Regions from separate parts of the Cohnella candida genome, predicted to be linked through region 2. Evidence: a T-box and tRNA genes for the amino acid it is inferred to sense, from the RefSeq annotation. Region 2 holds a T-box; the other holds one or more tRNA genes.

Region 1 (3,379 bases), 730 kb from region 2:
TTGAGAGGGGCTGTCCTTAGTACGAGAGGACCGGGATGGACGCACCGCTGGTGTACCAGTTGTTCCGCCAGGAGCACCGCTGGGTAGCCAAGTGCGGGAGGGATAAGCGCTGAAAGCATCTAAGCGCGAAGCCCGCCTCAAGATGAGATTTCCCAATTCGTAAGACCCCTGGAAGAACACCAGGTTGATAGGCCCGGGGTGGAAGCGCGGCAACGCGTGCAGCTGACGGGTACTAATCGGTCGAGGGCTTATCCTACGCAGTAACACAGGTGATTGTTTCTTCAGCACTGCTTTCACGTTTCGCTATCCGGTTTTCAGGGCGCAAGCCTTGAAAGAATATCGGTAAATATTACCGGTATTCAAGCGAGCGAGATTATGGTATGATATTTCTCGCTGCTATCCCGGTCTGGTGGCAATGGCGGAGGGGTTCCACGCGTACCCATCCCGAACACGACCGTTAAGCCCTCCAGCGCCAATGGTACTTGGACCGAAGGGTCCTGGGAGAGTAGGACGTTGCCAGGCCGGGTTTACACATTCCCTGATAGCTCAGTTGGTAGAGCACACGACTGTTAATCGTGTTGTCACTGGTTCGAGTCCAGTTCGGGGAGCCATATGGAGAGATGTCCGAGTTTGGTCGAAGGAGCACGATTGGAAATCGTGTAGGCGTCACAAGCGTCTCGAGGGTTCGAATCCCTCTCTCTCCGCCAGTTATTTCTTCCGCAATCATGGTTACTGAGGCCCGTTGGTCAAGGGGTTAAGACACCTCCCTTTCACGGAGGTAACAGGGGTTCGAATCCCCTACGGGTCACCAAATTCTCCTCACTGCAATCTGAAATTGAGGGTTGCAAACAGTAAGGCAAATGCGTTATGATAGTGAACGTCGCCTCTACGGGAGATTTTACAACGACGCGGGGTGGAGCAGTCCGGTAGCTCGTCGGGCTCATAACCCGAAGGCCGCAGGTTCAAATCCTGCCCCCGCAACCAATTTTCTTTGAAGAATCGATCATGGAGCCGTGGTGTAGAGGCCTAACATGCCTGCCTGTCACGCAGGAGACCGCGGGTTCGAATCCCGTCGGCTCCGCCATTCTTCAAACTTAACCAAACGCATAGTCACAAAGAACCGAAGACATGGCTCGGTAGCTCAGATGGTAGAGCAGAGGACTGAAAATCCTCGTGTCGGCGGTTCGATTCCGTCCCGAGCCACCATTTATCACTCTAAATATGCCGGTGTAGCTCAACTGGTAGAGCAACTGACTTGTAATCAGTAGGTTGGGGGTTCAAGTCCTCTCGCCGGCACCATTGCGACTCCATCATGGAGGCTTAGCGAAGTGGCCAAACGCGGCAGACTGTAAATCTGCTCCCTCTGGGTTCGGTGGTTCAAATCCATCAGCCTCCACCAGTAAGTACCAGGGCCAGGTACCCATACTTGTATTACCTTAGGGGCATAGTTTAAAGGTAGAACAGCGGTCTCCAAAACCGTTAGTGTGGGTTCAATTCCTGCTGCCCCTGCCAATTTCATAATAGCGTGGCGGTCGTGGCGAAGGGGTTAACGCACCGGATTGTGGCTCCGGCATTCGTGGGTTCAAGTCCCATCGATCGCCCCATCTTTTAACCTCATATTGGGGCTTAGCCAAGCGGTAAGGCAACGGACTTTGACTCCGTCATTCCTAGGTTCGATCCCTAGAGCCCCAGCCATTTACACGCGGAAATAGCTCAGTGGTAGAGCATCTCGTTGCCAACGAGAAGGTCGCGGGTTCGAATCCCGTTTTCCGCTCCATTTATTTTATGGCGCCATAGCCAAGTGGTAAGGCAGAGCTCTGCAAAAGCTTTACCCCCAGTTCGAGTCTGGGTGGCGCCTCCACAATTTCATATCGCGCGCCCTTAGCTCAGCTGGATAGAGCGTCAGACTACGAATCTGAAGGCCAGGAGTTCGAATCTCTTAGGGCGCGCCACTTATATGCCGGTGTGGCGGAATGGCAGACGCGACGGACTCAAAATCCGTTTCTCGCAAGGGAGTGGGGGTTCAAGTCCCTTCACCGGCACCAACTTCAACAATGAGGCCCTGAAGAATCAAATGATTCTTCAGGGTTTTTTGTATTTCGCCAGGACTTGTCGTGTGATACAATATTCCTACAAGATCCGACAATCGATAACCGCGTTTTTGTCAAAGCGAGGCTGAAAATCGGGAATGGAAATATCCAACTGCATTATCTGCGGTAAAATGTTCCGTCATGACGGACGGGAGGCGAAGCACTGCACGGAATGCCACGCGGTGCACGAAGCGAAGCTGAGAGCCGTGAAGGACGTCATCCTGAGCAACCCGGGCCTGACGGTGCAAGAAGCGAGCGAGAAATCCGGCGCTTCTTACAAGCTGATCATGGAATGGATCAAGGAAGGACGCATCTTACGTTAATTCAAAACAAGAAAACACCCCGCTGCTGCGGGGTGTTTTCTTGTTCTGCAGGTTATCCGATTTGTTTCGCAGTCTTAGGTGGAATGGCCTCCTGAGCGCTCCTTTTCTTCGCGGAGAATCTGGCGAAAAGAACAACGCTGATGAGCGCAAGTGTGATCATAATGGCGCTAGAGAGAAGCGCGGGGATGATGTGGTCGCCGAAATCGGCGGGCGTACGGATGGCGCTGCCGGATTCGAAGATGAGTCCGCCGATCGCGATGTCGAAGACGCCGCCCAGCTCCCGGGTCGCGTTGCTGATGCCGCTAGCTTCGCCCGAATCGTTTTCCGGTACGGAGGACATGATGCCATGGGTCAACGGCGTAAAGCTCAATCCCATGCCGGCGCCGGCAAGCATCATGAACGGGGCTTGGTAACCGAAGGGGAAGTCGACGCCGAACCGGGCGATGAGAACCGCGAATCCGACCAGCGCGGCGCCTTGAAACAACAGGCCCAGCAATAAAACCGCGCGGTTGCCGAATTTGGAAACGGCGAATCCGGCAAGCGGGGCGGCGATCATCGTGCATCCCGTCCATGCCATCGTGCGGACGCCGGCTTCAAGAGCCGAATAGCCTTGGCCCTGCTGAAGGAAAAGCGTCAGCAGGAAGATCGCGCCGAAGATCCCGGCGTTCATCCAGAAACCCGTGAAAATATAGGCGGAGTATTTCACGCTTCGGAACAGGGCGAAACGGACGAAAGGAGTCTCGCGTTTGCGTTCCCATAAGTAGAAGGCGATCAACAGCAGCATGCCGCCCGCCAAGGAACCGACGACGAGTGCAGATCCCCAGCCTTCGGAATTCCCTTTTTCCAAGCCGAATACGATGCCGAACAAACCGGCTGCGAGCAGCAGGATGCCGAACGGGTCGATCGGTTTCCGAACGCCTTTCTCTTCCTTCAGCCAAAGGGCGCCGAACAACAGCGCCAATGCGC
Region 2 (3,379 bases):
TCGGTCAGCGTCGTAATGCCCATCGACTTGGCGAACTTCCAAGCTTCGGGGATCGTCACCTTGTCCAGGAAGATCTTCAGGGCTGGCAGGTTCAGCGATTGGTTGAGCGCGTATCGCGCGGTAACGAGGCCCGCGTATTTGTTGTTGACGTTTTTCGGAATATGCTTGGAGCTTCCGCGGTCGTTCAGAATGATCGGTGCGTCGTCGATGACGGAAGCGGGCGAAATGAGCCCTTTATCGATCGCCGGCAAATAAGCGGCGATCGGCTTCATGGCGGAGCCTGGCTGGCGCGTCATCTGGGTAGCGAAGTTCATCTGCTCCAGATGGAAATCGCGTCCTTCGATCATCCCGAGTATCGCGCCGGTTTTGTGGTCCAGCATGACGGCCGCGGTCTGCTCGACGCCCTTCACCTTGTTGTCGGGCGAGAAGTTTTTCGGATCCTCGGCGATGTCGTGCATCAGATCGTAAATTTTCTTGTCGATCGTGGTGGTGATTTTGTAGCCGCCGCGCAGCAGCTGCTGGCGCGCATCTTCGACGAGCGAGGCGTTTTCTTTTTTCTTCAGGTCCGCCTGCGTCAAATTCGGGTTTTGCGCGAGCACGAACTGCTCCGAAGCTTGGCGTTCGACTTCCAGCATCAAGTAAGGATACGTGTTGTAAGCCTTTTCGACCGGCTTCGCCAAAGATCCGTAAATATCGAAATCGAGCGCTTCCTGGTACTCGGCTTGGGTGATTTTGTTTTCCTCCAGCATCCGGCGAAGCACGAGCTTCTGCCGTTCCATGGCCCGCTTGAAGTTCGTTTCCCTGAATTCTCCTTTGCTGGAGAAGGCGGAATACAGCGAAGGCAGCTGTGGAACGCCGGCCAGGTAGGCCGCTTGGGCGATATTCAGCTTATTCAGGTCGTCGACTCCGAAAATGCCTTTGGCGGCGGCCTTGATTCCATACAGGTTATAACCGGAAGAGCCGTTGCCGTACGGGATTTTGTTGAGGTAGGCGGTAATGATTTCTTCCTTGCTCAGAAAACGCTCCAGCCGAAGCGACAGGAAAATTTCCTTCGCCTTGCGGCTCTGCGTCTGGTCCAGGCTCAGGAACACGCGGCGGGCCACCTGCTGGGTGATCGTGCTGCCCCCGGTCTGGACGCTTTCGTTCAGCAGTTGCTGTTTTACCGCCCGCAGCAGGCCGTTCGTATCGATGCCGACGTGCTGGAAAAAGTTTTTGTCCTCGATCGAAACGACGGCGTCGAGGATCGGTTTGGGGATTTCGTCGTATGTAATGGGCCGGCGGTCTTCTTCGGTGCGAAGCTGGCCGACGAGCGAGCCGTCGCGGAAATATACGAAACCGGTCTGGGCGTTTTCGCTGATTTTCTCCTCGATCAATTGACGGCTGCGGATGGGATCGTCTTTGACGAGCGAAGCCACGTAGCCTGCGACCGCGCCGGCGGCAGTCAGCCCGGCAAGGACGCCGAACAGCACCAGCCACAGGAACGTAAAGCCGGCGATTTTGCCCGCGACGATGAAACCTTGGCCTTTACGCCTAGGCGGGGACGGATTTTGCGCGGGTTGTTTCGATTGATCCATGATGAGGCCTCCTTAAGCAATCAGAAATAATTATAGCACATAATGGTTATCGTTGACTTCCACCAAAAGTCGGCCCGTCGCGGTTGTTGACACGTCGAGTCGAACATGATATAACGTGTATCAACACATGCAAACCAAGCGACGATGGGAAACCAGTAGCGTTCGGAATCCACGTTCCAGAGAACCGGCGGTCGGTGCAAGCCGGTACGTGAACGGACGCGAATTACGTCCCGGAGCTTCTTCGTCCGAAACCGCCCGACGGCGGAAGGAGAAGACGGCAATCGGCCGATATCCGATACGAGTGGAACGGACGGCGCTTTCGGCCGGCGTTCAACAAGGGTGGTACCGCGATCATTCGCCCCTGCTTCGGCAGGGGCATTTTTATTTTCAAGCAAGGTTCCAAAATCCGAATGAGGTGATGAGAATGTCGACTACGCTCAAAAACGTGACTCCGCAAGATATCCTGGACGATTTGGAATACCGGGGATTGGTTTACCAGGTCGCGAACCGCGACAACTTGAGCAAAAAACTGAGCTCCGAGCGCGTCGTGCTCTACTGCGGCTTCGACCCGACCGCCGACAGCCTGCATATCGGCAGCTTGCTGCCCATCCTGACGCTCCGCCGGTTCCAGAACGGCGGCCATGTCCCGATCGCGCTCGTCGGGGGAGGCACCGGCCTCATCGGCGACCCGAGCGGCCGCTCGACCGAACGTTCGCTGAACGGACCGGAAACCGTCGCCGCTTGGACCGACAGCCTGAAACGCCAGCTGTCCCGGTTCCTCGATTTCGACGCCGAGCCGAACGCGGCGAAGCTGGTCAGCAACTACGATTGGCTTGCGGAGCTCGACCTGATCACGTTCCTGCGGGACGTCGGCAAAAACTTCACGGTCAACTACATGCTGGCCAAAGACTCCGTCGACTCGAGAATGTCGCAGGGCATCTCCTTTACGGAATTCAGCTACATGATCCTGCAGGCGTACGATTTCCACAAGCTGCATGCCGATCACGGCTGCTCCTTGCAAATCGGGGGCAGCGATCAGTGGGGCAACATTACCGCCGGCTTGGACCTGATCGGCAAAATGGGCGGAGAAGGCGACGCTTACGGCATGACGATGCCGCTCGTCACCAAAAGTGACGGCAAAAAGTTCGGCAAATCGGAGTCGGGCGCCGTATGGCTCGACCGGAACAAAACGACCGCTTACCAGTTCTACCAGTTCTGGATCAACACCGACGACGCGGACGTCGTGAAGTTCTTGAAATACTTCACCTTCCTGTCCCGCGAGGAAATCGAGGCGCTGGAGGAAGAGCTGAAGGCGAATCCGGAACAACGCGTCGCCCAGAAGACGCTGGCCCGGGAAGTGACGCGGCTCGTCCATGGCCAAGAAGCCGTGGAAACGGCGGAGAAAGTGACGGTATCCCTGTTCTCTGGGGATGTGTCGAACCTCGGTGAAGACGAATTGGTCGAGGCGATGAAGGACATGGCGAGCGCGAAGATCGAGCAAGAGGGAGACGTGCCGCTGATCGATCTGCTCGTCGCGTGCGGCTTGGCGCCTTCCAAAAGGCAAGCGCGTCAGGACATCGAGAGCGGGGCCGTCTACGTGAACGGCGTCAAACAATCCGGCATCGACACCGTGATCGGCGCCGATCAACGGTTGTTCGGCAAGTACGCCGTCCTTCGCCGGGGCAAAAAGAATTACGCCGGCATCACGTTCGCCTGATCGCCCTCGTTCGGCGCGAGCGCACGAACGCCGCCTGTCTCCCTAAGGAGAAGGCGGCGTTTTGGCGTTTTTCCGGAATTCGCCGGGC

What was found. A T-box is a leader RNA that pairs with one kind of tRNA and senses whether it is charged. The one in region 2 lies ahead of tyrS (tyrosine--tRNA ligase), so its partner is inferred to be a tRNA-Tyr.
Region 1: it has a tRNA-Tyr gene. The T-box ahead of tyrS (tyrosine--tRNA ligase) is inferred to sense a tRNA for this amino acid. The anticodon was not compared.

What each region holds. Positions count from the first base shown of each region.
Region 1 covers NZ_CP033433.1:219,719-223,097, forward strand. Annotated here, with positions in the region: rRNA gene EAV92_RS00950 (23S ribosomal RNA) at 1-256, shown strand, start outside; rRNA gene rrf (5S ribosomal RNA) at 406-522, shown strand; tRNA gene EAV92_RS00960 (tRNA-Asn) at 536-611, shown strand; tRNA gene EAV92_RS00965 (tRNA-Ser) at 615-707, shown strand; tRNA gene EAV92_RS00970 (tRNA-Glu) at 737-811, shown strand; tRNA gene EAV92_RS00975 (tRNA-Met) at 908-984, shown strand; tRNA gene EAV92_RS00980 (tRNA-Asp) at 1,008-1,084, shown strand; tRNA gene EAV92_RS00985 (tRNA-Phe) at 1,131-1,206, shown strand; tRNA gene EAV92_RS00990 (tRNA-Thr) at 1,224-1,299, shown strand; tRNA gene EAV92_RS00995 (tRNA-Tyr) at 1,315-1,399, shown strand; tRNA gene EAV92_RS01000 (tRNA-Trp) at 1,439-1,512, shown strand; tRNA gene EAV92_RS01005 (tRNA-His) at 1,529-1,604, shown strand; tRNA gene EAV92_RS01010 (tRNA-Gln) at 1,621-1,695, shown strand; tRNA gene EAV92_RS01015 (tRNA-Gly) at 1,703-1,777, shown strand; tRNA gene EAV92_RS01020 (tRNA-Cys) at 1,788-1,861, shown strand; tRNA gene EAV92_RS01025 (tRNA-Arg) at 1,876-1,952, shown strand; tRNA gene EAV92_RS01030 (tRNA-Leu) at 1,960-2,045, shown strand; gene EAV92_RS01035 (hypothetical protein) at 2,189-2,413, shown strand; gene EAV92_RS01040 (MFS transporter) at 2,466-3,379, opposite strand, start outside.
Region 2 covers NZ_CP033433.1:953,616-956,994, forward strand. Annotated here, with positions in the region: gene EAV92_RS04375 (penicillin-binding protein 1A) at 1-1,574, opposite strand, end outside; T-box leader at 1,707-1,940, shown strand; gene tyrS (tyrosine--tRNA ligase) at 1,999-3,291, shown strand; gene EAV92_RS04385 (response regulator) at 3,334-3,379, opposite strand, start outside.